3 regions of the Undibacterium sp. Ji50W genome follow, and region 3 is predicted to be linked to each of the others. Evidence: predicted binding sites of a transcription regulator. Region 3 holds the regulator's gene; each other region holds the start of a gene.
The links. The regulator sigma-54, encoded in region 3, starts transcription at its own class of promoters, with help from an activator protein. The targets are predictions, from matches to a motif close to TGGCANGNAANCTGCTTT.
Positions count from the first base shown of each region.

Region 1: ACO0K9_RS18395 (ammonium transporter) is a predicted target of sigma-54. The motif match lies at 2,458-2,475, and genes of this name have one in related genera.
Region 2: glnA (type I glutamate--ammonia ligase) is a predicted target of sigma-54. The motif match lies at 2,531-2,548, and genes of this name have one in related genera.

Region 1 covers NZ_JBMPOX010000014.1:19,040-23,852, reverse strand. Annotated here, with positions in the region: gene ACO0K9_RS18410 (hypothetical protein) at 1-101, opposite strand, end outside; tRNA gene ACO0K9_RS18405 (tRNA-Met) at 337-413, opposite strand; gene ACO0K9_RS18400 (NUDIX hydrolase) at 541-1,110, shown strand; gene ACO0K9_RS18395 (ammonium transporter) at 1,205-2,407, opposite strand; gene aat (leucyl/phenylalanyl-tRNA--protein transferase) at 2,596-3,312, shown strand; gene ACO0K9_RS18385 (arginyltransferase) at 3,309-4,040, shown strand; gene ACO0K9_RS18380 (quinone-dependent dihydroorotate dehydrogenase) at 4,127-4,813, shown strand, end outside.
Region 2 covers NZ_JBMPOX010000017.1:116,453-121,265, reverse strand. Annotated here, with positions in the region: gene glnL (nitrogen regulation protein NR(II)) at 1-270, opposite strand, end outside; gene ACO0K9_RS20775 (DUF4124 domain-containing protein) at 366-851, opposite strand; gene glnA (type I glutamate--ammonia ligase) at 979-2,394, opposite strand; gene ACO0K9_RS20765 (hypothetical protein) at 2,584-2,832, opposite strand; gene ACO0K9_RS20760 (hypothetical protein) at 3,174-3,410, shown strand; gene ACO0K9_RS20755 (hypothetical protein) at 3,410-3,601, shown strand; gene ACO0K9_RS20750 (EAL domain-containing protein) at 3,619-3,936, shown strand; gene ACO0K9_RS20745 (rhodanese-like domain-containing protein) at 3,976-4,440, shown strand; tRNA gene ACO0K9_RS20740 (tRNA-Ser) at 4,538-4,627, shown strand; gene ACO0K9_RS20735 (hypothetical protein) at 4,809-4,813, opposite strand, start outside.
Region 3 covers NZ_JBMPOX010000024.1:53,466-58,278, reverse strand. Annotated here, with positions in the region: gene lptA (lipopolysaccharide transport periplasmic protein LptA) at 1-393, shown strand, start outside; gene lptB (LPS export ABC transporter ATP-binding protein) at 394-1,146, shown strand; gene ACO0K9_RS24140 (RNA polymerase factor sigma-54) at 1,158-2,645, shown strand; gene hpf (ribosome hibernation-promoting factor, HPF/YfiA family) at 2,755-3,102, shown strand; gene ACO0K9_RS24130 (hypothetical protein) at 3,544-3,693, opposite strand; gene ACO0K9_RS24125 (enoyl-CoA hydratase/isomerase family protein) at 3,796-4,813, shown strand, end outside.

The DNA of each region.
Region 1 (4,813 bases), on a different contig from region 3:
CCTTCGGTCGTCACAAAAGTCGGCTCAAATACAGAAGCAGGTAACTGATTCATATCAGCAGCACTTGTATTGTGATGACATGTGATGCTTAAAACAAACAAAGTGATGACAGGGATTATTTTAGTCAGGCGGCCAGGTGCTTTTTTGTTCAGATTATTATGATTGCGCATTGCCAGCCTTATTCCATTAGTGAGAGAAATCGATAAGTGAGGTGTTGAGTTCCCGTGGGTACAACGGCAACTACTTTCGTTCTATTAATAGTTACCGATTTTACTTTACTCTGAATGAAGCAAAGCAAAAAGCCCTTGATCATTTCTGATCAAGGGCTTGAATACTTGGTTGCGGGGGCAGGATTTGAACCTACGACCTTCGGGTTATGAGCCCGACGAGCTGCCAGACTGCTCCACCCCGCGTCTGAAGAATGAAACTATACATTGTTTTGCTGCTCTGCGCAATCCTTTTATGGGATTCGGACTATTGCGGTAGTTGGGTGGACAGGTGTTACACTCTGAGGATTCGCCAATTTCCACTCTTTTTCTCATGAAATTCTGTTCTGAATGTGCGTCCCCAGTCGTCTTGCAAATTCCTGCTGATGACACCCGTGAACGTTTTGTCTGTCCGGCTTGCGGCACTATCCACTATCAAAACCCGAAGATGGTGGTTGGCTCTATTCCGGTATGGGAAGAAGACGGTGTGACCAAGGTCTTGCTGTGCAGGCGTGCAATTGAGCCGCGCCTGGGTTTCTGGACCTTGCCTGCCGGTTTTATGGAAAACAATGAAACCACGTCACAGGCTGCGCAGCGCGAAACCGAGGAAGAAGCTGGTGCCCATATCAAGTTGCATGAACTGTTTTCGATTCTGAACGTGCCACATGTACATCAGGTGCATCTGTTTTATCGCGCCACCCTGCTTGACCTGGATTATGCGGCAGGCGTGGAAAGCCTGGAAGTGGCGCTATTTTCTGAAGAGCAGATCCCCTGGGAAGACATCGCCTTTCCTACCACGACGCATACGTTAAAATTTTTCTTTGCCAACCTGGCGCAGGTGAAACAGGGTGGGCAATATGAGGTGCATGCGCATGATATTTTTAAGCCGATACGGCATGGCTGATCATGGCTAATCGGGGCTAATGGTGACTGATATGCGCAACTGAACCGGGCGCAGGCATAAAAATGGGCGAATTGATCGCCCATTTTTTTCGTCGTCACCAACTGGTTTCGCGTTCGGCAGTGGAAGAGATTTTGTGTATCGATAAATCTGCGCCTTCAAACTCTTCTTCCGGGTCCAGGCGTATGCCTATCAGCTGCTTCAGGCTGGCATAGATGACATAGCCACCGACAAAAGCAATCGCCACACCCATCAACGTGCCCAGCAGTTGCGACATGAGGCTGACGCCACCCAGGCCGCCCAAAGACTTCATGCCAAAGATGCCGGCAGCGATACCGCCCCAGGCACCGCACAAGCCATGCAGGGGCCAGACACCCAATACATCATCGACCTTCCATTTATTCTGGGTCCAGGTAAACATCCAGACAAAGATGGCACCGGCAATGCCGCCGGTGACCAGCGCGCCCAGCGGATGCATAAGATCAGAACCCGCGCAGACCGCCACCAGGCCGGCCAGCGGGCCGTTATAGACGAAACCAGGGTCATTCTTGCCCATCAAGAATGCCACCAGGGTGCCGCCGACCATGGCCATCAGGGAATTGATGGCCACCAGGCCATTCATTTTGTCCAGAGTTTGTGCGCTCATGACGTTGAAGCCGAACCAGCCTACTGTCAGTATCCATGCGCCCAGCGCCAGGAAAGGGATGCTCGATGGCGGGTGGGCGGCAATGGCACCGTTTTTCATGTAGCGGCCCCGACGTGCGCCCAGCAACAAGACGGCGGGCAAGGCAACCCAGCCGCCAAAAGCGTGCACGACGACAGAACCGGCAAAGTCATGGAATTCTTCAGAAAATGCCATTTTCAGCCAGGCCTGTATGCCAAAACGCTGGTTCCAGGCGATACCTTCAAAGAAAGGGTACAAGACACCTACCAGCAAGGCTGTGGCAATCAGTTGTGGGTGAAATTTTGCCCGTTCTGCAATACCACCTGAGATAATGGCGGGTATGGCGGCGGCAAAGGTCAGCAAGAAAAAGAACTTGACCAGTTCAAAACCGTTTTTGGCAACCAGCACTTCGGCCCCGGAATAAAACTGTACGCCATAGGCGACGGTATAGCCCACGAAGAAATAGGCAATGGTGGATACGGCAAAATCAACAAGAATCTTGACCAGGGCATTGACCTGGTTTTTCTTGCGTACTGTACCTAATTCTAAAAACGCAAAACCGGCGTGCATTGCTAGAATCATGATGGCGCCCAACAAGATAAACAATGCATCGGCGCTACTATTTTGTGCAGTCATGCAAAAATTCTCCCAATAAAAGTGCAGATTTATATAAATGGCGCACCAATAAAGCAAAATACGTTCCAATTTAGTGCAAATTGATAAGTGATTGATTTAATGAAGAATTTAAGTTTGGATGAGTTAGCGGGGCATCACCCCGCACTAAAAAATGGCGTTTTTTTGGTGCATCACGATGGAATGGCAACGTGATACCCTGGCTGGAAGCAGATAGTCCCTTCCCTCACCCCAGCACGGCGCTGACAGAAAAAGACGGGGCGGCAGGCTTGCTGGCAGCCGGAGCCGATTTATCGGCCAGCCGCCTGTTGTATGCCTACAGGAATGGCATTTTCCCCTGGTTTTCTGAGGGGCAGCCGATACTCTGGTGGTCTACCGATCCACGCATGGTGTTACAAGTGCAAGACTTCAAGGTATCCGCCAGCCTGAAAAAGCGCCTGCGCCAGATCAGTAAAGATGACCGCTGGCAGCTACGCTTTGACACTGCCTTTGAACAGGTAATGCGCGCCTGTGCCGCGCCACGCAAGGACCGGGAAGGCACCTGGATTTCTGAAGACATCGTGGCCGGTTATTGTGATTTGCACAAAGCGGGTTATGCCCATTCGGCAGAGGTGTGGCTGGACGGGGAACTGGTGGGTGGGGCTTACGGCGTTTGCATAGGGCGCATGTTCTATGGTGAATCCATGTTTGCCAGGGTCACGGATGCCTCTAAAATTGCCCTGAGCCACCTGGTATTTTTCTTGCGTGAACATGACGTGAAAATGATAGACTGCCAGCAAGAGACAGGACATTTGGCATCTCTGGGCGCAAAACCGATTGCACGCAGCGAGTTTTTGCGCCGACTGGAACATGCCACTGCCCTGCCAGCCATTACCGATTGGACCATCACCAACAAGATCAGTCTGTGACCCAACTTAACGAACTACCTTTCGCCAGCATACAATTTTATGCGACAGCGCCCTACCCTTGCAGTTATCTGGAAGGCTTGCAGGCGCGTTCGCAGGTGGCAACGCCTGCGCATCTGATCAATGCAGATGCGTATTCAGAACTGGTGAAGAGTGGTTTCCGGCGTAGCGGCATCTTTATCTACCGACCGCATTGCGATAACTGCCAGGCCTGCACGCCCGTGCGTATACGGGTGCAGGAATTTGAAACCAATCGCAGCCAGCGGCGCGCCTGGAAAAAACACGGCAAGCTGACGGCACGCGTCACCAGCCTTAGCTATGCACAAGAACACTATGAGCTCTATCAGCGCTATCAGGGCGAGCGCCATGCCGGTGGTGGCATGGACCATGACAGCCGCGACCAGTATGCCCAATTTTTACTGCAAAGCCGGGTCAATACCCGCCTGGTGGAGTTCAGGGATGAACAGCAGGTCTTGCGCATGGTCAGCATTATCGATGTGCTGACTGATGGCCTGTCATCGGTATATACCTTTTATGATCCGGACGATGTATCTGCATCTTACGGCACCTACAATGTGCTGTGGCAGATAGAGCAAACCCGCTTGTTAAAGCTGCCGTATGTGTATCTGGGTTACTGGATTGCGGCCAGCCCCAAGATGGCTTACAAAACCAATTTCCGTCCACTAGATGCCTTGATGCAGGGGCGCTGGCAGACATTGCGCGAAGCATGATGCTGTATTGATCGTCTCGTGCAGGCCACTGCATCCTCCACGTTCGTCACCACTATTTTTTCACTTCTTCTTCCCTTCATAATTTCATGTCCGCGAAACTTCTTTATTCCCTGGTCCGCCCTGCCCTGTTTGCAATGGATCCGGAAAATGCGCATCACCTGACTTTACCCGCGCTGCAAGGTGCCAGCAAACTGGGCCTGGCTGGCATGTTTGGTCGCAAACCCGCTGATGACGCACGCACGGTCATGGGTGTACGCTTTCCCAATCCTGTAGGCCTGGCTGCCGGTCTGGACAAGGATGGTGCCTGCATTGATGGTCTGGCAGCACTGGGTTTTGGATCGATTGAAATCGGTACGGTAACGCCGCGCGCACAAGCGGGTAACCCCAGGCCGCGCATGTTTCGCCTGCCCCAGGCAGAAGCCATCATCAACCGCATGGGTTTCAATAACGGCGGGGTGGATGCCTTTGTCAGTAACGTGCAGGCATCACGCTTTTATCAAGATAAACAAGGTGTACTGGGTTTAAACATAGGCAAGAATGCCGACACGCCGATAGAACGCGCAGCCGATGATTACCTGCATTGCCTGGCCAGGGTCTACCCCTATGCCAGTTATGTGACGGTGAACATCTCTTCGCCCAACACCAAGAACCTACGTCAATTGCAGGGTGCCAACGAGCTGGACGCTTTGCTGTCACAATTAAAGGAAGCCCAGTTGCAACTGGCAGACGAGCACAAGCGCTATGTGCCGGTTACGCTTAAAATTGCACCTGAC
Region 2 (4,813 bases), on a different contig from region 3:
ATGCAGCGCCTCACGCCCGGCGCGCTCCAGTGTCAGGTCCTGGCGTTTGTCGGCAAACTGGTGTGCCACCGCCTGATGAAACACCTCAATCAGCTCTTCGCCATTCAGGAACAGGTCTGTCAGCTTTAAATGCGTAAGTGATTTGAATGAGCTATCCAGCAGATTTTCAGCAGACGCGTTGGCAAACAAAATACTGCCCTCAGCATCCAGCACGATCACGGCTGAGGTCAGCAAATCCAGTCCGGCAAATGAGGTAAGTGGAGTTTTCAAGCGATATCCAATAAAAAAGGCCGCACAGAGCGACCTTTACGCAAGCATCATGCCCGGATTGGCACCTGGCGGCACCATTTCCCGGCATGGGCGGCTTATTTCGAATTGCCTATCTCTCGTTTAAGCGCTTCTATGTTCTTTTCGGTGCGGGCGATGTCTTCTTTCATCATATTGGTGCGTTCCTGGTATTTGGCGTAATTTTTTTCATCGCCTCGCCTTTCAGGCTCACCATTATTGAACTCTTTTTTCAAATTCGCGAGCTTCTGCTCTTCCGCCTTCAATTCGTCCTGCAAAATCTGCTTGCGGTCTGAATCCCTGGCTTTTTGTGTTCCCTCATCTACCTTGGGAAAGTCGGTGGGGCTGCTGGCAGGCTTACCTTGTGGCTTTTTACCAGCGGTTGGCACCGGGGCGGGTATCACCGTAATGCCCTGCAATTCCACTTTCTTACAACCTTTAACTGTACCCGTGTTCTTGTATTCCTTTTTACCATTCTCGTCGACGCATAAATACACGTCGCCCTGTGCATGGGCATAGGCCTGCACACCAATCAGGAGGATGAAAGCTGACAATAGTCGATTCATATTAAAGCAATAATCAATCACGGACTTGTAGTGTATGCGATGCAGCGCTGCAACACAATTACGAAGAAATCAGCATTTGTAACAAAAAAAGCGGGGTTGCCCCCGCTTTTTTTGGTTTTTACCCTGATTACAGAGAGTAGTACATGTCGAATTCGACTGGATGAGTCGTCATGCGGTAGCGTTGTACTTCCTGCATTTTCAAGTCGATGTACGCATCAATCATGCTGTCGCTGAACACACCACCGCGTGTCAGGAATTCACGATCTTTGTTCAATGCATTCAGTGCTTCTTCCAGCGAAGCGCAGACTGTCGGGATCAATGCATCTTCTTCTGGCGGCAAATGGTACAGATCTTTACTTGCTGCTTCGCCAGGATGGATTTTGTTTTGAACGCCGTCCAGACCTGCCATCATCAATGCAGAGAAGCACAGGTATGGATTCGCCAGTGGATCAGGGAAACGTGTTTCGATACGACGGCCTTTTGGATTGGCAACGTAAGGAATACGGATGGAAGCAGAACGGTTACGGGCAGAGTACGCCAGTTTAACCGGTGCTTCATAACCTGGAACCAGACGCTTGTAAGAGTTGGTACCTGGATTAGTGATCGCATTCAATGCTTTTGCATGTTTGATAATGCCGCCGATGTAGTACAGGGCGAAATCAGACAAACCGGCATAGCCGTCGCCAGCAAACAGGTTTTTGCCATCTTTCCAGATGGATTGATGTACGTGCATACCAGAACCGTTGTCGCCAACGATAGGCTTAGGCATGAAAGTCGCTGTCTTACCGTAGGTATGTGCTACGTTCCAGACTACGTATTTCAGGTTTTGTGTCCAGTCAGCGCGTTCTACCAGAGTAGAGAACTTGGTGCCGATTTCGTTTTGGCCGGCGCCAGCCACTTCATGGTGATGCACTTCAACCGGAATACCCAGGGATTCCAGGATCAGACACATTTCAGAACGCATGTCCTGGAAGCTGTCGACTGGAGGAACCGGGAAATAACCACCTTTAACGGTAGGACGATGGCCAGTATTGCCGCCTTCGAGTTTTTCGCCTGTGGTCCAGGATGCTTCTTCAGAGTCGATCTTGACGAAGGCACCGGACATGTCCACTTTCCAGCGCACGCTGTCAAAAATGAAGAATTCTGGCTCTGGGCCGAAGTAAGCGGTGTCACCGATGCCGGAAGATTTCAGATACGCTTCAGCGCGTTTGGCGATGGAACGTGGATCGCGGTCATACCCTTTACCATCGGATGGCTCGATGACGTCACATTGCATGAACAATGTCGTTTCTTCGAAGAAAGGATCGATATTGGCAGTATTAGGATCGGGCATCAACAACATGTCGGATGCTTCGATACCTTTCCAGCCAGCGATGGACGAGCCGTCAAATGCGTGGCCAGATTCGAATTTATCGATATCGAACTGGGAAACTGGAACAGTTACGTGCTGTTCTTTGCCTCGGGTATCAGCAAAGCGAAAATCAACGAACTTAACTTCGTTGTCTTTCGCCATTTTCAAGACTTCTGCGGCTGTCATTGCCATGTGAAACTCCTCAAATAGAGCTAAAAATAAATTCGGAAATTGCTGAGCCCTGCACCTGCCAGCAACCAAGAACGAGTGAACAGTCCTACCTCATCCACTCTTGAATTCAACTGGCGGCTAAACTCAGTGAGAGATGATAGCAGAATCCATGCCATCAACCAGCCAAAGCATATTCAAATTTGAAATTTGTTAAATGCTTGTTTTTGTGGCGTTTTCTTTGTGCACAACCAAGTCTTGCTGCAAGCAAACAAATAACAAAGCGACCCAATTTGGTGCAAATTCCATTAAACGCACCAATTTAATGCATTTATATTTGAAATGCGGTTTTATGCACATTTTTGGAGCATCTTTGCTGTAACGCCATTGCACTCGCTTATTTGCAATTATTGCATGTTTCAAATGCAGCCCCTGGGATGATTCTTTGCCCAAGTCACCCACGCTGGTTAAGGGTTTGAATCTTATTCAATTCGTCCCACAGAAAGTATACGGATGCTCGTCATTTGATCGGTATCAATCAAGTATCAATCGTTCGACTACATTCAAGCAATGAGATTGACGCGCATTTATTGAATCGCTATTGTCAGCTCGCCTGACTGTTCAATCGAAGTTTCTGCCCACAGGCTTTCGCCTATTGCAATTGCGCGGCATTCTCAAGTGCGTCATCCGCCACATTCATTGATCATCATGCATATTTACGCCCATTTTTTACCAGGCCCCTGCTGTTTACCGTAGCGACTTTTCTACTGTCCCTATTCACCAGCTTCTCGCTCATCCCGGAAATGCGCGACTGGAGTCGTGATGGCATACCTGCCGCAAAATTAGCACATGCATCGGGCACCGTCAGGCAAGACATGCTGTTCAACTATATAGTAGAGCTCATCTTGAGTGCCATGCTGGCTTATCTGGTCCGGCTACTGCTGGAAGCACGCGCGCAGAAACGCAGCCTGAAAAAAGTCATAGAAAAAAGAACTGAGGTGATACGCCGGCACGTCACAGCGGTGACGACTTTGTCTTGATGCAGGACGATCTCAGCAACAACATACGCAAGGTCGCGATAGAAGCACAAATGATCGCCGCCAAAATTCTCTCTGACCTGCATCAGCCGTATGACCTCGAACATCTGGAATACCGCAGCAGCATCACAGCAGCGCCAGTATCGGTATTACCCTTTTTGGAAAACACAGTGACAATGCAGAAGAACTGCTGAAGCAAGTCGAAGTCGCCATGCATGAAGCCAAAGCCAGCGGTGGTAACCTGTTCCGCTTCTTTGACCCTGACATGCTCGACATCGTCAATGCCCGCGCCGTCATGGAAGCGGATCTGCGTCTTGGATTGGCCCAACACCAGTTTGTCCTGCACTACCAGCCACAAGTCAATGCAACAGGCAACATCATCGGTGCGGAAGCGCTGATACGCTGGCAGCATCCGCAAGCTGGCCTGGTGTCCCCAACCGAGTTTAGTCCACAGGCAGAAGAGTCCGGGCTCATCATTCCACTGGGCTATGGTAAGCAGAGTCCCGATTTAATATACACTAATGACTAGAGACTAAAACTCATTCAGCAACAACGCACGGAGACCAATATGCCCACCACGGATCACCTTCAGACAGCGCGCCAGCGCGGCCAGGAACAAGCCATGAATTATGCCGGCGCAGTTACGCCGCAAGAAGCTTTTGAATTATTGCGAAACAATAGCAGTGTGTTGCTGGTGGATGTACGCACCAATGCTGAACGTGACTGGGTAGGCCGTGTCAACATCAGCCCATCACAACACCAGGCCGTGCAATGGAGCCTGTACCCTGGCGGCGTACCCAACCCCGATTTCCTGACCCAGTTGCAAGCTGCAGTACCCGACAAAACCACAGCCGTTCTTTTCCTTTGCCGCTCTGGCGTGCGTTCGCGCCATGCAGCCAAACTGGCAACAGAAAATGGCTACACCAATTGCTTTGACATCCTGCAAGGCTTTGAAGGTGACAAAGACAGCGACAGCCACAGGAAAACCATAGGCGGCTGGTGCCAACTTGGCCTGCCGTGGCTGGGTGCTTAAGTCTTTTTCAACAAAAAAGAAAAAAGCTTCCATGTTGAATTTTATTTTGCTAGAATAGCGGACTTCGCTGTTACGGCAAATGACTGCGAATGTAGTAGGAGAGGTGGATGAGTGGTTTAAGTCACACGCCTGGAAAGCGTGCGTAGGTTTATCCCTACCGGGGGTTCGAATCCCCCCTTCTCCGCCAAGAATATAAAAAGCTAAAAAGGCCCTTGATAATCAAGGGCCTTTTTCTTTTTCAAACTCAATCGGTGTGTCATCTACCTGTCCTTGCGAATAGATACCGTCTGATAAGCTTTTGTGATGTGGGTCTTTTGCAAAAAAACGCTGCTTTTGAGCATGCGGCCAAAAATGAGCTCGCTTAACATTTAGC
Region 3 (4,813 bases):
AAAGGCGTGCAACTGGTGCGCGGCACCCTGATCGTCAATTCAGAAAAAGCCGTCGTCACCGAAGCCCCAAACGGTGATGAATTTGTCGTGCTGACTGGCGGTGCCAACAAAAAAATAAGCTTCCGGCAAAAACGTGATGGCGGCACGGATCTGTGGGTAGAAGGAGAAGCCGAACGTGCTGAATACAATCAGACGACAGAAATCGTCAAGTTCATCTCCAAAGCCAAAGTTCGCTACCTGGAAGGCAAGAAAGTCACCCAGGAACAGGAGGGGGAATACCTGTCCTATGACAGTAAAAATGATATCGCGGTCGGTACCAATTCAACCACGGGCCAGCATGTAGATGGTCCTAGCCGCGTCAAAATCACCCTGCAACCCAAACAGACCAATTAAATGACTGCCACGCCTAGTACCTTGCTCGTCAAGGGATTGCAAAAACGCTACGGTGCGCGCCAAGTGGTGCGCGACGTCTCACTGGAAGTGAAAAGCGGCGAAGTGGTTGGCTTGCTGGGCCCGAACGGCGCTGGCAAAACCACTTCTTTCTACATGATCGTTGGCCTGGTACCATCCGACGCCGGCGACATCACGATCGATGCCGTCAATATCTCACAACTGCCGATACACCAGAGAGCCGTGCTGGGTTTGTCTTACCTGCCGCAGGAAGCATCTGTATTTCGCAAGCTGACGGTAGAAGACAATATCCGCGCCGTACTGGAATTGCAAAAAGATGCCAATGGAAAATTTCTTTCAGAAAAATCCATTGTCAAAAGACTCAACGCCTTGCTGGCCGATTTGCAGATTGAAAAGATCAGGGAAAACCAGGCGCTGTCACTATCAGGCGGTGAACGCCGGCGGGTAGAAATTGCCCGCGCCCTCGCCACTAATCCGCGCTTCGTCTTGCTGGATGAACCCTTTGCCGGTGTTGACCCGATAGCCGTGATTGAAATCCAGCGTATTGTGCGCTTCCTCAAGGAGCGCGGTATCGGCGTGCTGATTACCGACCACAACGTGCGTGAAACCCTGGGCATCTGCGATCATGCCTACATCATCAATCAGGGCGCTGTACTGGCCAGCGGCAAGCCAGACGACATCATACAAAATGAATCCGTGCGTCGCGTCTATCTGGGAGAACATTTCCGGATGTGACGGGAATCATCATGAAACAAAGCCTGCAACTACGCACATCCCAGCATCTGGCATTGACGCCTCAATTGCAGCAATCTATACGCTTGCTGCAATTGTCCACATTGGAATTGCACCAGGAGCTGGAAACCCTGCTCATCGAAAATCCCATGCTGGAGCGTGTGGATGATCCACTGGACCATGCCGTGCGGCTGTTGGCCGATGGCGCCATCAATACCAGTAGCACCGCCGCCGATGCAGGGATGGAAGCCCCTGCATCCCGCGAAGAAAGCAACAGCACCACGGAAGTTCAGGGTGATGCCGATAGCGCCGTCAGCAACGAAGCCACCAGCGCCAGTGAAGAGGACTGGAGTTTTGATGATGTGCATCATGGCAGCAAAAGCAGCGATGACGAAGATGGCCGCCCGCAACTGGGTGCTGCCCACATCACCCTGCGTGAACATCTGCAGGAACAAATGCGCCTTAACCTGCGCGAGCTGCGTGACCGCGCCCTGGTCGAGTTGATGATTGATGCCATTGACAACAATGGCTACCTGACAGAAACCCTGGATGAAATCCATGCCAGCCTGCCACTGGAGTTGTGCGTGGAGCCAGAAGAGCTGGCATTTGCCCTGAACATGCTGCAGAGCTTCGACCCGGCCGGTGTGGGCGCTCGCACACCTTCTGAATGCCTGGCCCTGCAAATCAAACGCCTGCCTAACATTGCTTTCGTGACACGCAGGCTGGCCTTGCAGATTGTCGAAACGCAACTGACTTTATTTGCACAAAGAGACTTCACCAAACTCAAGAAAATTCTCGACTGCGACGACGAAGATTTGCGCGACGCACAAACTGTCATCAGACTGTGCAAACCCCGTCCGGGTATCGACTTTGCAGTCGATGAATCGGATTATGTGGTACCAGACGTCATCGTCAAAAAATCAGGCAATGGCTGGCAAGTCACGCTGAATCAGGATGTCATGCCCAAATTGCGGGTCAGTAGCATGTATGCCAACATCATGAAGCAAAATCGGGGGGAAGGCGGACTCGGCTCACAGCTACAAGAGGCGCGCTGGCTCATCAAGAACATGCGGCAACGTTTCGACACCATTTTGCGCGTTGCACAAGCAATAGTTGAAAGACAACGCAATTTTTTCACACATGGTGCTGTCGCCATGCGCCCCCTTGTTTTGCGCGAAATTGCTGATACACTAGGATTACACGAGAGCACTATCTCACGTGTAACAACTCAAAAATACATGCTGACCCCTCACGGCATGTTTGAGTTGAAATACTTTTTCGGCAGCCATGTCGCGACGGAAACAGGGGGAGAAGCATCTTCCACCGCGATACGCGCACTCATCAAGCAGTTGATAGGAGCAGAAGACCAGAAAAGCCCACTCTCTGATAGCAAAATTGCAGACATGCTGGGTGAACAGGGCATGGTAATTGCCCGACGGACAGTTGCCAAATACCGTGAAGCCCTAAAAATCCCCCCAGTGAGTTTGCGTAAATCTTTGTAAGCAAGTCCTTGTAATCACAGTTTGAATTGCTATATATGATTTAGCTCAAGGCAATAAGACAGCAATGAGCTTATCGTTACAGCAAGCAACATCACTATAGGAGCACAGTATGAATCTCACCATCAGTGGACATCACGTCGAAGTAACTCCTGCAATTCGTGAATATGTACATACCAAACTAGAACGTATCAGGCGACATTTCGACCAGGTCATTGATATCGCCGTCATCCTGACGGTGGACAAGCTCCGGGAAAAGGAAAAACGACACAAAGCCGACATTAATCTGCATATCAGTGGCAAAGATATTCATGTAGAAAGTCTGGCGCATGATCTGTATGCTGCGATCGATACGCTGGTAGACAAACTGGATCGCCAGGTCATCAAGCACAAAGACAAGATACAAAACCATCAGCACGACGCCATCAAGCACATACCTGATCCGGCATCGGCTTCATAAGACTCACCACCCCTGCCTTCGGGTTGCGGGTATCCAAAACAAGGACGCGAAAAGCGTCCTTTTTTGTTGGGTGAATGGTTTGAAATAAATCATATATTCAAATCACTAAATGGATTGCCCTCTGACAAGCTGTACAGGTATTACTTCCCTTCCTACGTAGGCAGGAATATAGCGGGCCGGCGATCTAGCAACGTTTGGCATACCACGGTCTGATTTAATGTCAGGTCGGCATTGTTTTACGTGTTTAGCTTTTATGTACTTACCCACAGTATTTAAGATTGCCAGCCGGGGGTAGCCCGGCAGCTACTCCCTTTTCTTGCTTCGCCAAGAAAAGGAAGCAAAAGAAGGCGACCGAGGCGTCGTCGCCCCTGCGGGGTTCCCGTTTGTGCGGTACAAAAAATGGGAAGATCCGAAACTCGCTACGCTCAAACATCGGCTCTTCTATTTCCATTTTCTGTACCGCACAAACGGCGTCGACACATCGGAATTGCTAAATTCAAAAACAACCCCAAAGTCAAACCCAACTGCAACTGCAACTGCAACTGCAACTGCAACTGCAACTGCAACTGCAACTGCAACTGCAAGGAGCATGCTTTACTTGCACTGTTTCCTCATATACTTATACATCCCGTGACGCGCATCGCTGACAAAGCTAAAATAGCAGCTTCATTCTCTACTGCATAGCCAATGACCATGAGCGAATTTGTCCTCACTTCTGTCAAGAACAACATAGGCTATATCACCCTGGACCGGCCCAAGGCGCTGAACTCATTGTCGCTGGAGATGGTGCGCGCGCTCACCACGATTTTGCTGGATTGGCAAGACGATGCCAATGTGCGTGCGGTGTTCATTCACGGCAGTAGCGAAAAGGCTTTTTGTGCAGGGGGCGATATACGTTTCTTTTATGACGTGGGTACTGCAACCCCCATGGGAGACTCTGCCCTGTTGGAAGACTTTTTTACTGAAGAATATGCACTAAATCATTTAATCCATTTTTACCCCAAGCCCTATATCGCGCTGATGAATGGAGTAGTCATGGGTGGTGGCATGGGCATTGCCCAGGCCGGCAATGACTGCCGCCTGCGCATTGTCACGGAACGTACCAAGATGGCGATGCCGGAAGTGAATATCGGCCTGTTCCCGGATGTGGGGGGAGGTTATTTCCTGTCGCGTGCACCGGGGCAAATCGGTACCTACATGGGCTTGACCGGTGAAATCATCAACGCAGCAGATGCATTGTATGCAGGGCTGGCTGATGTATTTATACCGACATCAGAACTGCCCGCCTTGATGCATCTTCTGGAGCAAAATACCGCCACGGATGTGCGAGCGGCGATCCGCGAATTTGCGGCTCCTTTTGCAGATCAGGCACTGCCCGGCAACAGCAAACTGGCAGCAAACAGATCAGGCATTGATGCCCTGTTCAGCGGAAACAGTGCTATCGAGATCAGCAAACACTTGCAGCAAGACACATCTGAATTTGCACAGCAGGCATTTTCCATCATGCAAAAACGTTCCCCACTTTTGATGTCCGTCACACTGGAGCAACTACGACGCAGCGCCAGCATGACGGTATCCGATTGCCTGCGCATGGAAAGAAACATGGTGCGCCACTGCTTCAAGCACGGCGAAGTGCTGGAAGGAGTGCGTGCCTTAGTGGTGGACAAAGACAACACACCACGCTGGTCACCCGCCACGCTGGCAGAGGTGA